DNA from 3 places in the Alsobacter sp. SYSU BS001988 genome. Region 3 is predicted to be linked to each of the others. Evidence: predicted binding sites of a transcription regulator. Region 3 holds the regulator's gene; each other region holds the start of a gene.
What was found. Region 3 encodes PhoB, which activates phosphate uptake and scavenging genes when phosphate is short. Its sites were predicted from a motif close to TGTCATNNANCTGTCAT; they were not measured.
Positions count from the first base shown of each region.

Region 1: a site for PhoB is predicted at 1,488-1,504, ahead of ACYVO7_RS14795 (YdcH family protein). Genes of this name have one in related genera too.
Region 2: a site for PhoB is predicted at 1,051-1,067, ahead of olsB (l-ornithine N(alpha)-acyltransferase). Genes of this name have one in related genera too.

Region 1 covers NZ_JBTAMK010000007.1:67,115-69,374, forward strand. Annotated here, with positions in the region: gene purE (5-(carboxyamino)imidazole ribonucleotide mutase) at 1-335, opposite strand, end outside; gene ACYVO7_RS14785 (GGDEF domain-containing protein) at 444-1,040, shown strand; gene ACYVO7_RS14790 (YdcH family protein) at 1,055-1,261, opposite strand; gene ACYVO7_RS14795 (YdcH family protein) at 1,528-1,713, shown strand; gene ACYVO7_RS14800 (acyl-CoA synthetase) at 1,816-2,260, opposite strand, start outside.
Region 2 covers NZ_JBTAMK010000001.1:460,038-462,297, reverse strand. Annotated here, with positions in the region: gene olsB (l-ornithine N(alpha)-acyltransferase) at 1-958, opposite strand, end outside; gene ACYVO7_RS01990 (ATP-binding protein) at 1,088-2,260, opposite strand, start outside.
Region 3 covers NZ_JBTAMK010000001.1:219,214-221,473, forward strand. Annotated here, with positions in the region: gene ACYVO7_RS01005 (GcrA family cell cycle regulator) at 277-813, shown strand; gene phoB (phosphate regulon transcriptional regulator PhoB) at 869-1,573, opposite strand; gene ACYVO7_RS01015 (ATP-binding protein) at 1,670-2,260, opposite strand, start outside.

The DNA of each region.
Region 1 (2,260 bases), on a different contig from region 3:
GGAACGCCGGCCGGCATCTGCACGATCGACAGAAGGCTGTCCTGCCCGGAGAGCGCCTTGCTTTCCACCGGCACGCCGAAGACCGGCAGGCTGGTCAGCGCCGCCGTCATGCCCGGCAGATGCGCGGCCCCGCCCGCGCCCGCGATGACGACCCGGTACCCCGCCGCGCGGGCGCCCTTGGCGAATTCATAGAGCCGGTCGGGCGTCCGATGCGCCGACACGATGAGGCAGTCATGCCCGACGCCGAGCCCGTCCAACGTCTCGGCGGCGTGCCGCATCGTCGCCCAATCGGACTGGCTGCCCATGATGATGGCGACCGGCTTTGCCCCCGACATACTGCACGCTCCGCGCCGCGTTAAGCGGCCCTTCAGAAATGAAGCGGCGGAGTATAGTGACGCGACCCCCGCGCGCAAGCCGAGCCGAGCCCGATCGTGAAGGATGACGTGACCGCCGCCCGACCCCTCGCGGAAGCCGTCGACCAGCCGCCGCCCGGCGTCCCGGACCCCACCGCCGAAGCGCTGCGGCGCGAGCTCGCCGCCGCCAAGGCGCGCATCGGCGAACTGGAGGAGCTCGCCCATGTGGACGAGCTGACCGGCGTGCTCAATCGGCGCGGCTTCCTGCGCGAGTTGCGGCGCGCAGCGTCCTACACGCAGCGCTACGGCGTCCCGGTGTCGCTGGCGCTGTTCGACCTCGACGCTTTCAAGCCGATCAACGACCGGCACGGCCACCCGGCAGGCGACGCGGTTCTGGTCCACGCGGCCGGGATCCTGGCCACGAATCTGCGCGCCTCGGACGTGTTCGCCCGGATCGGGGGCGACGAATTCGCCATGCTGCTCTGGCACGCCGACGAGGAGGTGATCGCCGGCAAGGCCGCCGCCCTGCAGGCGCAGCTGGCGACCTCGCCGCTGCGGTGGCGGTCCGAGGAGATCGCCGTGAGCGTCAGCTTCGGGGTGTTCGCGCTGGACCCGGGCCTCGCCATCGAAGCCGTGCTCGAGGCGGTGGACCGGCGCCTCTACGCCGCCAAGGCGCGCCGCGCCTGAACCAAGGCGCCTGCTCAGGCGATGATGTCGGGCGTGATCTGGTCCGAGATCCGGATGATCTGATCCTTGAGCAGCAGCTTGCGCTTCTTCAGCCGCTGGATCTGCAACTGGTCTGCGGCCGCGATGCCTTCCAGGGCGAAAATCGCCGCGTCGAGGTCCCGGTGTTCGGTCTGAAGCCGGGCGAGCTCCGCCGCGAGCTGACCCTCTGCGAACTCATCCATCTCGTTATGCATGGTGGTGAAATGCGCCTCGCCTCAACCCGCCGACGCGAGCCCGACCACTATGCCAGAGCCTGCCGAACCGGCAAGGCGCCGCACGGGCGGCGACCGTCTTTTCGCGCCCCTGTGACGGCTGCGCTTGCAACCGACGGGCCTGCCCCCTAGCTGACATGAACGGCCTGCGGGGAGCGTTTTGGAACGAATCACCCTTCCCGGCCGGGCCGCGACTGTGTCAGACTGATGACGTCAGAAAACACGGGAGGTACCGCATGGCATTGCAGTCCCATCTGGCCGAGCTCGAGCGCCGCCACCAGGCGATCGAAAAGGAGATCGAACGGGAAATCGGGGCCCCTGCGGGGGACGATCTCAGGCTCGCGGAACTGAAGCGAAAGAAGCTTCAGCTCAAGGACCAGATCGAGCGTTTGCGTATTTCCGCCAAACCCACACTGCACTGATTGGCCATTGTGAGTGCTTCGCGCCGCTGATCCAAGGCGCGGACATTGCGTACTCCGCCGCATGCGCTCCCCGCGCTGCGGCGGTTTGATTTTGCAGCGGCCTCAGACCTCGCGGGCCATCTCACGCAGACGGAATTTCTGCACCTTTCCGGTGGATGTCTTGGGCAGCTCCGCGAAAACGATGTGGCGCGGGCATTTGTAGCCGGCCAGCCGCTCCTTGCACCACGCCATCAACTCCGCCGCGGTCGCCTCGCGTCCGGGCTTCAGCTCGACGAAGGCGCAGGGCGTCTCGCCCCATTTCTCGTCCGCCTTCGCCACCACGGCCGCGGCCTGGACGGCGGGATGCTTGAACAGCGCGTCCTCGACTTCGATCGACGAAATGTTCTCCCCGCCCGAGATGATGATGTCCTTGGAGCGGTCCTTCAGCTGGATGTAGCCGTCCGGATGCTTGACCCCGAGGTCGCCGGAGTGGAACCAGCCGCCCGCGAAAGCCTCGTCGGACGCCTTGCGATTCTTCAGGTAGCCCTTCATCACCACATTGCCGCGG
Region 2 (2,260 bases), 240 kb from region 3:
CTGCGTGCCGGGTGGCGTCCGCACCGAAATGCTCGATGTAGCGGGAGTGGATCGCGCTGACCGGCAGGACCACGAGCACGTCGGTCGTGCCGAACTGACGGTCCACCACCGCGCCGTCCCCGAAGCGGGCGCCGACCCGCAGATAGCCCTTGATCAGCGGCGGCAGGCTGTGGAGGGCGGCCTTCGGGTCGATGTCGGCGGCCGCCAGCATGTTCATGTCCACCCGCCTGGACCGCGTCGCCGAGGCGCGCCACTCGGCGGGGGCCTGGGCATGGTGGTGCAGGAAGCTGAGCGGCAACGCCAGCCGGGCGGGGTCGACGCCCTCCAGGCTGGCGCATCCGAACATCACGTCCATGCCGTGCCGCCGGACATAGGTCCAGACGCCGTGCCACAGCAGCTCGACCGTCCGCTTGTCGCGGTAGGGCTGGAGCACGCAGGAGCGCCCGAGCTCCAGGAAACGCTTGCCCGGATGGGCGTCCAGCAGCGGCTGGATCTCGAACTCGCCCGCCGAGTAGAATCCGGCGTGCCGCTCGGCGATCTCCTGGCGAAGCAGCCGGTAGGTGCCGACCACCTTGGGCTTTCGGGCCCCCGGCCCGGACGCGCCGACGATCGCCGACGGGGCGTCGTGGTCGATCACCAGCAGGTGGTCGCAGATGGCGTCATAGGCGTCGATGTCGCGGCGCTTCAACCGCGAGCGCAGGTCGGGCACGGCGGCCATCTCGTCGTAGAAGACGCGGTAGCGCAACTTCTGCGCGCGCTTCACGTCCTTGGCGGTCTGGGCCAGCCGCACCTCGAGCGACCCGATGCGGCCGAGCACGCCGTCGAGCCCGGCGGGCGAGGGCAGGGGCGTCGCCCGGCCTACATGCGGCGCCAGGATCGCGGAGCCCTTCTGGAGGCCTCCCAGCAGCCGGGCGGCGAAGCCTGTGGGGCGATCGGCGAGATCGGACGGGTTCGACATGCGGGCGCTGACACCGGTGAGCCTGAGCGGCGCAGGAGCCGCCCGATGAAGGCGAAGCGCCGCGCTCGCGACGGCAGGCAGACCATATCCGCCTGACGGGATTGTGACAAACGGGCCTGCGGCGCGGCCTCAGCCCGTCCGGGCGAGGCTCTCCAGCCCGAGCGACGCGATCAGGGCGGCGGGGTCGAGGGGCTTGGCCACGGTGGCGTCCATGCCGGACGCGAGGGCGAGCCTGCGGTCCTCCTCGAACACGTTGGCGGTCAGCGCGACGATGCGGGTGCGCGGAAGGTCCAGCGCCGCTTCGGTCTCGCGGATGCGCCTCGCCGCCTCGTGCCCATCCAGCCCGGGCATGCGCACGTCCATCAGCACCAGGTCGAAACGCTCCTGCGGCGTCGTGGACGCGGCCGAAAAGCACTGGACGGCCTCGACGCCGTTCTTGGCCCAGGTGACGCTTGCGCCCATTTTCTGCATCAGCCGCGTGGCCAGGAGAGCGTTGATGTCGTTGTCCTCCGCCAGCAGGACCTTCATGCCCGCCGCGACCGCTCCGTGGACGCCCTGGGCCGCGCCGGCCGCCGCGACGCCCGGGACCGCCGCGTCCTCCGAAGGCGTCAGCCGCGACGACAGGGACCGCGCCCGCACCGGCTTCACCAGGTAGCCGTCGAAGCCCGCTGCGGAGGGCGGCCCGAAGGAGCGCCGTTCGAAGGGCGACAGCAGCACCAGCCTCTTCTCGACGCCGGAGCGCTTGGCGAGGGCCGCCAGCGTGCGCGCGTCCTCTTCGCCGACGGCGCCGTCGATCACCAGGAGGTCGGGAACATAGCCGCCGTCGTTCAGGCGGACGATGGCGCCTGCGGTCGTCCCGGTCGCATGCGCCCGGAACCCGAGCTCCTGCAGGCGCCGCACCATGTAGGGCCCCTCGAAGGGCGAGCGGGACACCACCAGCGCGGTCCGCCCGTCGCAGCGCGGGGACGCGTCGCCCGCGATCCCGGGCGCCGCCTCCTCCAGGTCCAGCGTGAACGAGAAGGCCGAGCCCCGGCCCGGCTCGCTGGCGACGGAGAGCTCTCCTCCCATGCCGGCCACGAGGCGGCGGGAGATCGCCAGCCCCAGGCCGGTGCCGCCGTGCCGGCTGGACGCCGAGCCGTCCACCTGCTCGAACTCCTCGAAGATGCGCGCCAGCCGGTCGGCCGGGATGCCGATCCCGGTGTCGGTGACGCAGAAGGCGATGCGTCCGTCCGGCGTCCGCTCGACCGAGACCCCGACGCCGCCCTGGTCGGTGAACTTGACCGCGTTGCCGGCCAGGTTGGT
Region 3 (2,260 bases):
CCCGCCACGATCCTTGTTGAAAACACGCCCCGTCGCCGCCGGACTCTTGCACGTGAGTCACGCGATGTCGTAGGTTCACGACTGTCAAATACGACATGTGGTGCGGCGAACCACTCGAACGGCCCAAGATGAAACCCCGTGCTCCGCGATGCGGAGCGGCGCACGTGGGCGGATTCGCAAAGTGACGAGCATGCGTGAATTGGCGACATCGACGGCCTTCAAGAAGCTGCGGGCGCGAATTCAGAACGGCAACACAGTAGACGGGGATTGAGGCCAATGTCCTGGACAGATGAACGCGTCGAACTGCTGAAAAAACTCTGGAACCAGGGTCTCAGCGCCAGCCAGATCGCGGCGGAGCTCGGCGGAGGGGTCACCCGCAACGCCGTCATCGGCAAGGTGCATCGCCTCGGGCTGTCGGGCCGGGCCAAGACGCCGTCCCCTCAGCAGCAGCGGCCCCGCAAGGTGACGCGCGCGCCGAGCCATCCCATGAGCCACGGCTCGCCGGCCCCGATCGTCCGCGGCAACCTGGCCGTCATGCCCAAGGCCATCCCGGCCCCCGCTCCCGTGGCCGAACTCGCCCCGGTTCCGCGCAACGACGTCGTGATCCCGATGTCGGAGCGGGTGACCATCATGGAGTTGCGCGAGTCCATGTGCCGCTGGCCCCACGGCGACCCGACGAGCGAGGATTTCCGCTTCTGCGGCGCCAAGTCCCCGCCCGGCACGCCCTACTGCCACTATCACTCGCAGATCGCCTACCAGCCGTCGGTCGACCGCCGGCGCGCCGCGGCCCGCATGGCGGTCGCCAAGGGCTGAGCGGCGCCTCCTTCAAGAACCGACGCGGGCGACTTGGCCCGCGTCGTCCTTTGAATCAGCGGCGCGAGAAGGTCTCGTCGAAGGAGTAGCCGGAGCCGCGCACGGTGCGGATGGGGTCCTTCTCGCGGGGCCGGTTGATGGCCTTGCGCAGGCGCCCGACATGCACGTCGACCGTACGCTCGTCGATGTCGCTGTCGTGGCCCCACACCCCGTCCAGCAGCTGCGAGCGGGTGTAGACGCGGCCCGGCTTCTCCATCAGGAACTCCAGCATCCGGAACTCGGTGGGGCCGAGATGCAGCTCGCGCCCGGACCGGCGCACGCGGCGGGTCTCCCGGTCGAGCGCGATGTCGCCGGCCTCCAGCGTGCTGGCGACGCGCTCGGGCGAGGCGCGCCGCAGCAGCGCCCGGACGCGGGCGACCAGCTCCGGCACGGAGAAGGGCTTCACCACATAGTCGTCCGCGCCCGTCGCGAGGCCGCGCACGCGCTCGCTTTCCTCCCCGCGCGCCGTCAGCATAATGATCGGCAGGCGCTGGGTCTCGCCCCGCTGGCGCAGCCGGCGGCACAGCTCGATGCCGGAGAGGCCGGGCAGCATCCAGTCGAGCAGGATGAGATCCGGCGTGCGCTCTCGGATGCGCAGGTCTGCCTCGTCCCCGCGCGCGACGGTCTCGACGTCGTAGCCTTCCGCCTCGAGATTGTAGCGGAGCAGAAGCGTGAGGGCCTCCTCGTCCTCGACGATCAGGATATGGGGGGCCGTCGCCATGGGGGTCTCCGCCGGGATCTTCGGCCTTCTTCTATGACCGCAGCATGACATTCATATTACAGGCGAGAGGGGTGAATCCGCGCAGCTCGCCAAGGCTCAAGCGGGCGCCAGCGGAATCGTCACGCGGAAGAGGGCGCCCTCGCCGCGGCGGCTTTCCACCGTCAGCCGGCCCCGATGGCGCTTGGCGATGTGCTTGACGATGGCGAGGCCGAGGCCGGTGCCGCCCTTGTGGCGGCTCTCGGCGTCGTCGACCCGGTAGAAGCGCTCCGTCAGCCGCGGCAGATCGGCGGGGCCGATGCCCGGCCCGTAGTCCCGCACCGAGAGCCGCGCATGGTCGCGGCCGCCTTCCGAGACCACGTCCACGGCGACGTCCACCCGGCCGCCGGACTGGCCGTATTTGATGGCGTTCTCGATCAGGTTATCGGCGACGCGCAGAAGTTCGTCCCGGTCGCCCGGCGCGATCACGGGCGCGGAGTCCGCCAGCGCGAGCTCCACCTTCCGCTCGGCCGCCAGGGGACGGAGCGTGTCGATCACCTGCCGGGCCACGGCGACGAGGTCGACCGGGGCGTCGGGATGGCGATGCTCGTTCATCTCGATGCGCGACAGGGAGAGCAGGTCCTCGATCAGGCGCGCCATGCGCTGCGCCTGGCCCCGCATGATGGCGAGGAAGCGCTCGCGCGCGGCGGG